Regions from separate parts of the Streptomyces sp. NBC_01591 genome, predicted to be linked through region 2. Evidence: riboswitches for the same ligand, from Rfam matches in the RefSeq annotation. Region 2 holds a riboswitch; each other region holds the start of a gene.
What was found. Region 2 has a riboswitch for cobalamin ahead of OG978_RS38160 (FecCD family ABC transporter permease). Riboswitches for the same ligand answer to the same signal wherever they lie in the genome.
Positions count from the first base shown of each region.

Region 1: linked by a shared signal. The riboswitch ahead of OG978_RS10160 (cobalamin biosynthesis protein) and the one ahead of OG978_RS38160 (FecCD family ABC transporter permease) in region 2 are both predicted to bind cobalamin.
Region 3: linked by a shared signal. The riboswitch ahead of OG978_RS27305 (ribonucleoside-diphosphate reductase subunit alpha) and the one ahead of OG978_RS38160 (FecCD family ABC transporter permease) in region 2 are both predicted to bind cobalamin.

Region 1 is NZ_CP109327.1:2,172,581-2,176,391, forward strand. Features, by position in the region: gene OG978_RS10150 (inorganic phosphate transporter) at 1-1,052, shown strand, start outside; gene OG978_RS10155 (hypothetical protein) at 1,087-1,317, shown strand; cobalamin riboswitch at 1,471-1,599, shown strand; gene OG978_RS10160 (cobalamin biosynthesis protein) at 1,745-2,773, shown strand; gene OG978_RS10165 (cobyric acid synthase) at 2,770-3,811, shown strand, end outside.
Region 2 is NZ_CP109327.1:8,234,090-8,237,900, forward strand. Features, by position in the region: gene OG978_RS38150 (LysR substrate-binding domain-containing protein) at 1-199, shown strand, start outside; gene OG978_RS38155 (GntR family transcriptional regulator) at 261-908, shown strand; cobalamin riboswitch at 1,266-1,411, shown strand; gene OG978_RS38160 (FecCD family ABC transporter permease) at 1,513-2,622, shown strand; gene OG978_RS38165 (ABC transporter ATP-binding protein) at 2,622-3,407, shown strand; gene OG978_RS38170 (ABC transporter substrate-binding protein) at 3,423-3,811, shown strand, end outside.
Region 3 is NZ_CP109327.1:5,879,595-5,883,405, forward strand. Features, by position in the region: gene OG978_RS27305 (ribonucleoside-diphosphate reductase subunit alpha) at 1-2,199, opposite strand, end outside; cobalamin riboswitch at 2,340-2,467, opposite strand; gene mctP (monocarboxylate uptake permease MctP) at 2,634-3,811, opposite strand, start outside.

The DNA.
Region 1 (3,811 bases), 6.1 Mb from region 2:
GGCTGCGAACAGAAGTCATCTTCGCGGCACTCGTCGGCGCCATCCTGTGGAATCTGCTGACCTGGCTGGTCGGACTGCCGTCCAGCTCCTCGCACGCCCTGTTCGGCGGCCTGATCGGCGCGGCCGTGATGTCGGCGGGCTGGTCGTCCGTCAACGGCGGCACCGTCGTCACCAAGGTGCTGCTCCCCGCCCTCGCCGCCCCGATCGTCGCCGGTCTGGCCGCGCTGCTGGCCACCAGGCTGACGTACCGGATCGGCGGGAAGGTCCGCAACGACGCCCAGGAGAAGGCCACCGCCAAGGGTTACCGGGCCGGCCAGATCGCCTCGGCCGGGCTGGTCTCCCTCGCCCACGGCACCAACGACGCACAGAAGACCATGGGCATCATCACCCTGGCCCTGGTCACCGGCGGCGTCCTGAACCCGGGCGCCAACCCGCCGGTCTGGGTCATCGTCTGCGCCGGTGCGGCCATCGCTCTCGGCACCTACCTGGGCGGCTGGCGCATCATCCGCACCATGGGCAGCGGCCTCACCGACCTCAAGCCGCCGCAGGGCTTCGCCGCCCAGACCAGTGCGGCCACGGTCATCCTGGCCTCCTCGCACCTCGGTTTCTCCCTCTCCACCACCCAGTCCTGCTCCGGCGCCGTGATGGGCGCGGGCCTCGGCCGCCAGGGCGGTGTGGTCCGCTGGTCCACCGCCACCCGGATGTTCGTCGCCTGGGGTCTGACCCTGCCGGCCGCGGGTCTGGTCGGCGCGGGCGCGGAGCTCCTCACCAAGCAGGGCACCTGGGGCGTCGTCGTCGTCGCGGCGCTGCTGGTCGCGGGCTCCGGTGCGATCTGGCTGGTGTCGCGCCGCAAGCCGGTCGGCCACGGCGATGTCGCGCCGACGGACGGCGACGCCGAGCCCGCGGGCGTCGTCACCACGGCCATCGCCGCCGTCAGCCCGCCGCCCACCACGGCCTCGGCCACGGTCCAGGCACCGGCCCAGAACCTCATGACCACGATTCCGGCCCCGGCCGGGACCACCCAGGACCCGGCGCGACCCGCCACCGTCTGAGCCGGCCGACAGGTCAGCCGTCTAAGGATTCAGCATGAACATCGACTGGGCAGCCCTCGGCTCCGTATTCGGCGTCTCCCTCGTTGTCACCGTCGCGCTGGTGGGCCTCTTCACCCTGGGCATCGTCGGCCTCTCCAAGCAGCCGGAACCGGCGGCGCAGGGCGGCTCCGGCGGCTCGCTGCTGCTGGCCCGCGCCGGCGCGTACGTCTGCTTCGCGCTGTGCGCCGCGGCCGTCGCGTACGGGATCTATCTGATCGTCGCCTGAGCCACTCCCGCGCACGCTCCCCCGTCGGGCCGGACACCACATGTGTCCGGCCCGATGTGCGTCTCAGCACACTGCGCCGCCGCAGGTCAACGGCAGGTTGACGGGCGTTCGCGGAGCGTGGTGGACTGCCGGAGCCAATTACGGCGACAGCAGAGGAAGCCGGTGCGAATCCGGCGCGGTCCCGCCACTGTCACCGGGGAGCGGTCCCCCACACCGGAAGTCACGGCACGCGCGAGCGGGCTGGAAGGCCGGGGGAATCGCGGATCCGGGAGCCAGGAGACTCTCGTCGCCGGTCACGTCGAACCAGGGCGCGGACCCTGAGTGAGGACATATCGCCATGCCTGGCTGCCGTGCGTCCGCTGTTTCGGCGCTCTCGACGAGAGCCGCCTGTACGAAGGTCCGCCGAGGCGCGACGGCCGGCTGAGCCGTGCGAGCCGACCGCATCTTCGCGTACGGCGCCACGGCCGGTCTGATCGGCGATCTGCTGCTCGGTGACCCCCGCAGGGGGCACCCGGTCGCCGCCTTCGGGCGGGCCGCAGCGGGCGTCGAGCGCCGTCTGTGGCGCGACCACCGCGGCTGGGGCGCGCTGCACACCCTCGTCTGCGCCGGAGGCGCCGCGGGTGGTGCCGCGCTGATCACCCGTGCCGTACACCGCAGCCCCGCCGCCTCCGTGGCACTGACCGCGGCCACCACCTGGTCTGTCGTCGGCGGTACGTCCCTGGGGCGTGAGGCGCGGGCCATCGGCGACGCCCTGGCGGCCGGTGACATCGACCTGGCCCGCGAGCGGCTGCCGCATCTGTGCGGGCGCGACCCGCAGTCCCTGGACGGACCGCAGATCGCCCGCGCCGTCGTCGAGTCCGTGGCGGAGAACACCTCGGACGCCGTGGTCGGCGCCCTGGTGTGGGGCGCGCTGGCCGGGGTCCCCGGACTGGCCGGCTTCCGGGCCGCCAACACCCTCGACGCCATGGTCGGCCACAAGTCGCCCCGTCACCGGCGCTACGGCTGGGCCTCGGCCCGCCTCGACGACCTCGCGGGCTGGCCCGGCGCCCGGCTCACGGCCCTGCTCGCCGTGGCCGCCGGAGGGCGGCCGCGTGGAGCGGTCCGCGCCTGGCGGGCCGATGCCGCCAAGCACCCGAGCCCCAACGCGGGCCCGGTGGAGGCCTCGTTCGCGGGTGCGCTCGGCGTACGGCTCGGCGGGACCCTCGCGTACGGCGGCCGGGTCGAGCACCGCCCCGTGCTCAACGGGGCGACGGGCCGGGCGGTGGAGACCGAGGACATCGAGCGCGCGGTGCGGCTGTCGCGCCGGGTGAGTGCGCTGGCCCTCGGCGTGTGCGTGGCGGGACGGCTCGGCGCGGCCCTCGCCGCACGACGGATCGCGGGGCGCCGGATCACCTCAACGAACGGGGCAGGACCTCGTATCGCGGGACCTCGTATCGCAGGACGGAGAAGCACATGAGCGGCGGGCTACTGGTCGCCGGAACCACTTCCGACGCGGGCAAGAGCGTCGTCACGGCAGGTATCTGCCGCTGGCTCGTGCGCCGGGGCGTGAAGGTGGCGCCCTTCAAGGCGCAGAACATGTCGCTGAACTCGTTCGTCACCCGCGAGGGTGCCGAAATCGGGCGCGCCCAGGCCATGCAGGCCCAGGCCGCCCGCGTCGAGCCGACCGCGCTGATGAACCCGGTCCTGCTCAAGCCCGGCAGCGACCGCTCCAGCCAGGTCGTCCTGATGGGGAAGCCGGTCGGCGAGATGAGTGCGCGCGGCTACCACGGGGGCAGGCAGGAGGCGCTGCTCTCCACGGTCCTGGAGTGCCTGGAGGAGCTCCGGGGCACGTACGACGCGGTGATCTGCGAGGGGGCGGGCAGTCCGGCCGAGATCAATCTGCGGCGCACGGACATCGTGAACATGGGCATCGCACGGGCGGCGCGCTTCCCGGTGGTGGTCGTCGGCGACATCGACCGCGGTGGCGTCTTCGCCTCGTTCTTCGGTACGACCGCGCTGCTCGCCGCCGAGGACCAGTCGCTGATCGCCGGCTATCTCGTCAACAAGTTCCGCGGCGACGTGTCGCTGCTGGAGCCGGGCCTGGACATGCTGCGGGACATCACGGGGCGGCCGACGTACGGGGTGCTGCCGTTCGCCCACGGCCTCGGCATCGACGAGGAGGACGGTCTGCGGGTCTCGTTGCGCGGCGCCGTGCGCGAGTCGGTCGTCGCGCCGCCGCACGGCGAGGACGTGCTGCGCGTCGCGGTGTGCGCGGTGCCCCTGATGTCGAACTTCACCGATGTGGACGCGCTGGCCGCCGAGCCCGGCGTCGTCGTCAGGTTCGTGGACCGTGCCGAGGAACTGTCCGACGCCGATCTCGTCGTCGTGCCGGGCACCCGCGGCACCGTGAAGGCGCTGGCCTGGCTGCGCGAGCGCGGCCTCGCCGACGCGCTGGTGCGGCGCGCGGCCGAGGGCCGGCCGGTCCTCGGCATCTGTGGTGGCTACCAGATCCTCG
Region 2 (3,811 bases):
CGGCTTGCTGGCCACCGTGCTGCCCGACGCGATCACGGACGACCACCCGCACCTCACGCCGATTCCCATCGACCCTCCGCTGCCCACCCGCGTCGCCACCTTGCTGCACCGGGAGAGCACCTACGAGAGCGCCGCCGCCCGCGCCTTCACCCGGCTCGCCCGCGACCTGGTCCGCGCACGCGGCTACGCACCGGCCTGAGAACCCCGTACCGCAGACGGCATACCGAATACCGACGTCGAGTGATGAGAGATTTGAGGACATGACAGGGTCTGAGGACTTCGAGCCCGAGTCGGAGCGGGTCACACGCCTGCTCCGTGACGAGATCATCGACGGTGTGCGTGAGCCGGGCAGCAAGCTCGTCGAGCGCGAGCTCGCCGCCGAGCTCGGGGTGAGCAGGCTGCCCATCCGGGAGGCCCTGAAGTCACTGGTCACCGAGGGGCTGGTCACGCCGAGGCCGCGGACATGGGCCGTCGTGCGGGAGTTCACGCCGGCGGATGTCGAGGACCTCGACGAGGTCCGCGCGGCCCTTGAGACGCTGACCTTCCGGCTCGCCGCCCAACGGCGCACCCGCGCGGGACTGGAGAAGCTCCGCGCGGATCTCGACGCCGAGCTGAAGGCGGCGGACAGGGGAGATGCCGTACGGGCCCGCCGGGCCGCCGCCGACTTCCACGAGACGGTGACCGCGCTGGCCGACAACGAACTCCTGAACGAGCTCCAGAGCACCCTCCGCAGCAGGATGCGCTGGCTGCTGGGACAGCACGACGACATCGAGGGCGTCGCGCAGGGGCACGAGGGCCTGTACCGGGCGATCGCGGAGCGTGACGTCGCGGGCGTCGAAAAGCTGGCCGGCAAGCACCTGGTGACAGGCCGCAACGCAGCTGCCGCGCGACGCAAGCACCAGGACTGAGCGGTACGGCCCGGCCGGGGTCGGCGCACACGGGCCGTACCCGCGAGTGCTCAGACGTAGACGATTCCGTCCGGTACATCCGGGCGGACCTCCGTGCCGACATTCCGGTCGAGAAGGTCGTCGAGAGGTTCGAGCGGCGGCGTCGACCTTCGGCTTCATCGACCCTTCGGCAAAGGCCAGTCGGGAGATCGCCTCCGGTGAGGCCGTGAGGACGTCCCCCAGGGCTGCTGGCTCGCCGGGTTCGCGGGCCTGCCGGCGCCGGCGCCGGTGCTGGACCGGGCGTACCGCGCGGCGTGCCGGGCAGGTGCGGTCCGCGAGTGGAAGCCGTGCCCGATTCGGCGCCTACCGATATCGCCCTCTGGCGGTACGTCATCCCGTGCACGCTAAGCTGCAGGTGCCCCGCGGGGGAAGTCCGGTCGAAATCCGGCGCTGACCCGCAACGGTAGGCGGAGCCCCGCATGGCCCCGTAAGCCCGATTACCCGCGGTGGTGAAGGCTCCTGTCAATTCGCCGTGGACTGCGAGTGGTGCTGCGCAGGGCGCTCCGCGCCCGGGCTGCTCCTTCGATCACGTAGGTGCACGGCCCGAGGCGAAAGCGATCCGCCCGTGGCCACCCCCCTCGACCGTAAACCCGCCGTGCCGCCGCGCACGTCCCGCGCCGGCGCCGGGCCCGCCCCGCCACGGCGCGTGTCTCTGCCGCTGCTCCTGATCTCCTTGTGCGCCGTGCTCCTGGTCTCACTCGTCTGCGGGGCGGGGATCGGGGCGTCGGGGCTCTCCTGGGGCGAAGTGCTGCGTTGCCTGTGGGCCGGGCTGACCGGCGGCCGGATAGCCCCCGACCAGGTCCCGGCGTACACGATCGTCTGGGAACTGCGCTTTCCGCGAGCCGTGCTGGCCGCGGTCGTCGGGGCCGGTCTCGCGGCCATCGGCGTCGCCGTACAGGCCATGGTCCGCAACGCCCTCGCCGACCCGTTCGTCCTCGGCATCTCCTCGGGAGCGGCCGTCGGCGCCAATGCCGTGCTCATCTTCGGGGCCTTCGGCGCGCTGGGCATCTGGGCGCTGTCGACGGCGGCTTTCCTTTCCGCGCTCCTCGCCATGATGCTGGTGTACGCGATCGCACGCACCGATCGGGGTCTGACCCCGCTGCGGCTCGTCCTGACGGGCACCGCGATGTACTACGGCTTCTCGGCGGTCACCACGTTCATGGTGTTCGCGGCCGAGCGCGGTGAAGCCGCCCGTTCCGCCATGATGTGGATGCTCGGCAGTCTCGGCGGAGCCACCTGGTCCTCCGTGCCGATCGCCGCGGGGGCCGTGCTCGGCGGCCTCGCCCACCTCGCCTGGTCGGCGCGCCGGCTGAACGCCCTGGCCATGGGCGACGAGACCGCGGCCGCGCTGGGCGTGGACGCGGGACGGCTGCGCAAGGAGCTGTTCCTGGTCTCTGCGGCCGTCACGGGGGCGGTGGTCGCGGTGAGCGGTGCGATCGGCTTCGTCGGGCTGATGGTGCCGCACGCCGTACGGATGCTGGTCGGAGCGGACCACCGCCGGCTGCTGGCCGTCGCGCCACTGGCGGGCGCTGTCCTGCTGATCTGGGTGGACATCCTCTCCCGTGTCGTGCTCGCGCCCGCCGAACTGCCGGTGGGCGTGCTGACCGCGGTCATCGGCGTGCCGTGCTTCGTGTTGCTGATGCGCCGCCGCTCGTACACGTTCGGAGGTGCGTGATGCGGATCGATATCGATGCCCTGACGGTCGAGATCGCCGGTGCGCGGCTGGTGGAGGAGGCCACGCTGGCAGCGGGAGAGGGGCAGCTCGTCGGTCTGGTCGGGCCCAACGGCAGTGGAAAGTCCACCCTGTTGCGCTGCGTCTACCGGGCTCTGCGCCCCTCGGCCGGCACGGTGCGGCTCGGCGGCGAGGACCTGTACGCCATGAGCGCGCGCGAAGGCGCCCGTCGGCTGGCCGCCCTGCCCCAGGAGGCGGTCACCGAGTTCGACTTCACGGTTGCCGAGGTCGTGGCGATGGGACGGCTGCCGCACCAGCGGTCGGTGGGCCGGGCCACCGACGAAGACCGGCAGGCGTGCGAGAGCGCGCTGGCGGGAGTCGACGCCGGACACCTCGCCGACCGCGGCTTCCTCACTCTCTCCGGCGGCGAGAAGCAACGGGTGCTGATCGCCCGCGCACTGGCCCAGCAGCCTCGGCTGCTGGTGCTCGACGAGCCGACCAACCACCTGGACATCGCACAGCAGCTGGAAGTACTGGCGCTGGTACGAGGCAGCGGGCTGACCGTCCTCACCGCGCTGCACGACCTCAACCTCGCCGCACTCCACTGCGACGTGCTCCATGTCATCGACAGCGGTCGGATCGTCGCGTCCGGCCCTCCGCACGACGTGCTCACAACCGAGTTGCTGGCCGAGGTCTTCGGCGTACGGGCTCACCGCGTCCCACATCCGGAGACCGGCGCCGTACAGCTGCTCTTCGACCGTCTCCGCCGCGCTCGATCCGATTCCTGAGGAGTCGCTCCAACCATGCCGAACCTTGTACGCCCTGCCGCACTCGCGCTCGCCGCAGCCCTGGTCCTCACCGGCTGCGGTGCGGAAATCACCTCTGGCCAAGAAGAGAAGAGCGGTGCCCGGACAGAGGGCGGCCACTATCCGGTGACCATCGAGAACTGCGGCCAGAAGAAGACCTACGACAAGGCCCCGCAGCGCGTGGTCACCAATGACGTCGGCATCACCGAGATCATGTTCGCGCTCGGGCTCCAGGACCACATGGCGGGCTATGTGATGCCCGAGGACAAGGGCGACCTCACGTCCGTTCCCTGGAAGGACGGCTACCAGGAGACCAAGTGGCTCTCCAAGGAGAGGATCAACAAGGAGCTGGTCCTCGACGCCCGTGCCGATCTGGTCTTCGCCGG
Region 3 (3,811 bases), 2.4 Mb from region 2:
GATCGTCGGCGTCTCCAGGAACAGGTTCAGCGACTGGCTCTGGTCCAGGAACGGCGTACGGGCCGCCGCCATGTCGATCAGACCGCGCTGCGGGATCTCCCACGCCGTGCGGTACAGCGCCCGCACCTCCTCCGGGATCCAGGCGAAGCCCTGCACCGAGCCGCTGGCCTCGCGCAGCGCCTCACGGGTGCGCGCGTCCCACACCCCGAGCTGCTTCAGCTCGTCCACCAGGTACGCGTTGACCTGGAGGAACTCACCGCTGAGCGTCTCGCGCTTGAAGAGGTTGGAGACCTGCGGCTCGATGCACTCGTAGACCCCCGCGATCGAGGCGATCGTCGCCGTCGGCGCGATGGCGAGCAGCAGCGAGTTGCGCATCCCGGTCCTCGCGACGCGGGCACGCAGCGCGTCCCACCGCTCCGGCCAGTTCAGCTCGGTGTCGTAGTGGTCGGGGTGCAGCACACCGCGCGCCGCACGCGTCTGCGACCAGGCGGGCAGCGGTCCGGACCGCTCGGCGAGGTCGCAGGACGACTCGTACGCGGCGAGCATGATCCGCTCGGAGATCTTCGTGGAGAGCGCGCGGGCCTCGGGGGAGTCGAACGGCAGCCGCAGCTGGAAGAAGACGTCCTGGAGACCCATGGCGCCCAGGCCCACCGGGCGCCACTTCGCGTTGGAGCGGCCGGCCTGCTCGGTCGGGTAGAAGTTGATGTCGACGACCCGGTCGAGGAAGGTCACGGCGGTACGGACGGTGGCGTCCAGCCGCTCCCAGTCGATGTCGCCGTCGACGACGAACGCGCCGAGGTTGACCGAGCCCAGGTTGCAGACCGCCGTCTCGCCGTCGTCGGTGACTTCGAGGATCTCGGTGCACAGGTTCGACGAGTGGACGACGGTGCCCGGCTCGGCGGTCTGGTTCGCGGTCCGGTTGGAGGCGTCCTTGAACGTCATCCAGCCCTGGCCGGTCTGTGCGAGGGTGCGCATCATCCGGCCGTACAGTTCGCGGGCCGGGATCGACTTGCGGGCCAGCCCCTGGGCCTCGGCGGCCCGGTACGCGGCGTCGAACTCGTCGCCCCACAGGTCGACGAGCCCGGGTACGTCGGCGGGCGAGAACAGCGACCAGTGGCCGTCCGCGTCGACCCGGCGCATGAACTCGTCCGGGATCCAGTGCGCCAGGTTGAGGTTGTGCGTACGCCGCTGGTCCTCACCCGTGTTGTCGCGCAGCTCCAGGAACTCCTCGATGTCCGCGTGCCAGGTCTCCAGGTAGACGGCGGCGGCGCCCTTGCGGCGGCCCCCCTGGTTGACCGCGGCGACGGAGGCGTCGAGCGTCTTCAGGAACGGCACGATGCCGTTGGAGTGCCCGTTGGTGCCACGGATCAGCGAACCGCGGGAGCGGATGCGGGAGTACGACAGACCGATGCCGCCCGCGTGCTTCGAGAGCCGGGCCACCTGGTGGTAGCGGTCGTAGATCGAGTCGAGCTCGTCCAGCGGGGAGTCCAGCAGATAGCAGGAGGACATCTGCGGGTGCCGGGTACCGGAGTTGAAGAGCGTGGGGGAGGAGGGGAGGTAGTCGAGCCGGCTCATCAGCCCGTACAGCGACGCCACTTCGTCCACGGCGCGCTGCGACTCGTCCTCGGCCAGCCCGGCCGCGACCCGCAGCATGAAGTGCTGGGGCGTCTCGATGACCTGGCGGGTGTGCGGGTGGCGCAGCAGATAGCGGCTGTGCAGGGTCCGCAGCCCGAAGTAACCGAAGCGGTCGTCCGCGCCGTCGGCGAGCGAGCGCTCCACCAGCGCGTCGAGGGCGGCCGCGTGACGGGCGACGAACTCGGCGGTCCGGTCCGCGATCAGACCCTCGCGGTGCCCGACGGCGACCGAGGCGGAGAAGGAGACCGCGCCCTGGCCGGCCGCCTCGTCCGCGATGGTGAGGGTCAGGAGCCGGGCGGCGAGCCGGGAGTAGGCGGGGTCCTCGGAGATCAGCCCCGCGGCGGCCTCGGTGGCCAGCGACCGCAGCTCGGCCTCGTCCGCCCGGGCGCTGCGGCCACGCAGCGCGGCAGCGGCGACCCGGCCGGGGTCGGTGTCGGGCAGATCGGCGGTCAGGTCGGTCAGGGTCCGCAGCAGTGCGGTGCCCGGTCCGTCCTGTGCGGCCGCCTCGGACTCGGCTGCTGCGGACGCGGCGACTGAAGCCGGATCGGCTGGCGCGATGGTCACGTGGTGCTCTCCCTCGCTCGGCTCGGGGCCGGCGGGGAACGGGGCAGCCCTACGGAAGCACACCCGGGGCAGGGCAGCACTCCGCACGGCGTCCACCGGCCCAACCGCGAGGCCCGGACGTCTGGGCATCCGGTTCGGTCGAGCCGGATGCGCTGCCGGCAGGTCATCGGACTGACTCGGGGGTGCACAAAAGCGCACTGAATACACCGTTGCGGGACAGTTCCGGATTCGCACCGGATTCCCCTGCGGCGACAGCGAGGACGAGCATACATGTGGGGGCTGCCCGATGAGGCAGCCCCCACATGTTGTGTCGCACCGGTCGGGCCGGGCCCACAGAATGAGCCGTACGGCCCTTTCCCGGGCCGGTGGGCCCGATCACGCCGACGGCCCGCCGCGCCCCTTCGGAGAGGGGTATGACGGGCCGTGAGCGGGTCTCAGTGACCGCCAGGCGCCCCCGCCGTGGCCGGCGGGAGCTCCGTCTTCACACCCGGGTCGCCCGCGTCGGCCGTGTAGTCGGCCGGGGAGGTCTCGTCGATCCCGGCGGGCGCCTTCACGGCGTTCAGGACGAAGGTGAGCACCACCGTCACCACCACGTTCAGCACGAACGCGGTGAGGCCGATGTAGCCGATCTCGCCGATGCCGGGGATCTCCTTGGAGGAGCCGCCGAAGTGCTTCTGCGTCGGCGAGGCGACCCCGTACGCGGCCACCGTCCCGTACACCATGCCGACCGCCCAGCCCGCGAGCAGCGCCCAGCGGTGGAACCAGCGGGTGAACAGGCCGCCGACCAGGGCCGGCATCGTCTGGAGGATCCAGATGCCGCCGAGCAGCTGGAAGTTGATCGCGACCGTCTTGTCCATCGTCAGGACGAAGGCGAGCGCGCCGACCTTGACCAGCAGCGACACCAGCTTGGAGACCTTGGTCTCCTGCTCCGGGGTCGCGTCCGGCTTCAGGAAGTCCTTGTAGATGTTGCGGGTGAAGAGGTTCGCCGCGGCGATCGACATGATCGCGGCGGGCACCAGCGCGCCGATGCCGATGGCGGCGAACGCGACGCCCGCGAACCAGTCCGGGAACATGTTCTCGAACAGCTGCGGGATGGCCAGCTGCCCGTTGTCCACCTTGATCCCGGCGGCGATGGCCATGAAGCCGAGCAGCGCCAGCAGACCCAGCATCAGCGAGTACAGCGGCAGGATCGTGGTGTTGCGCCGGATCACGTTGCGGCTGCGGCTGGAGAGCGTTGCCGTGATCGAGTGCGGATACATGAACAGCGCCAGCGCCGAGCCCAACGCCAGGGTGGCGTAACCCCATTGGCCCGCCTCGCCCGGCGCGAGCGCGCCGCGCGGTTTGCCGGTGGCCGGGTTGGTCTGCGAGAACGCCTCGCCCGCCTTGGCGAAGATGTCGTCGAAGCCGCCGAGCTTGATCGGGATGTAGATGATCGCCACCGCGATGACCAGGTAGATCAGTCCGTCCTTGACGAACGCGATCAGCGCGGGCGCCCGCAGCCCGGACGAGTAGGTGTACGCGGCGAGTACCGCGAACGCGATCAGCAGCGGCAGGTCCTTGATGAACCAGTGGGTGTTCTCGCCGCCGCCGACGCCCATCACGTCCAGCACCG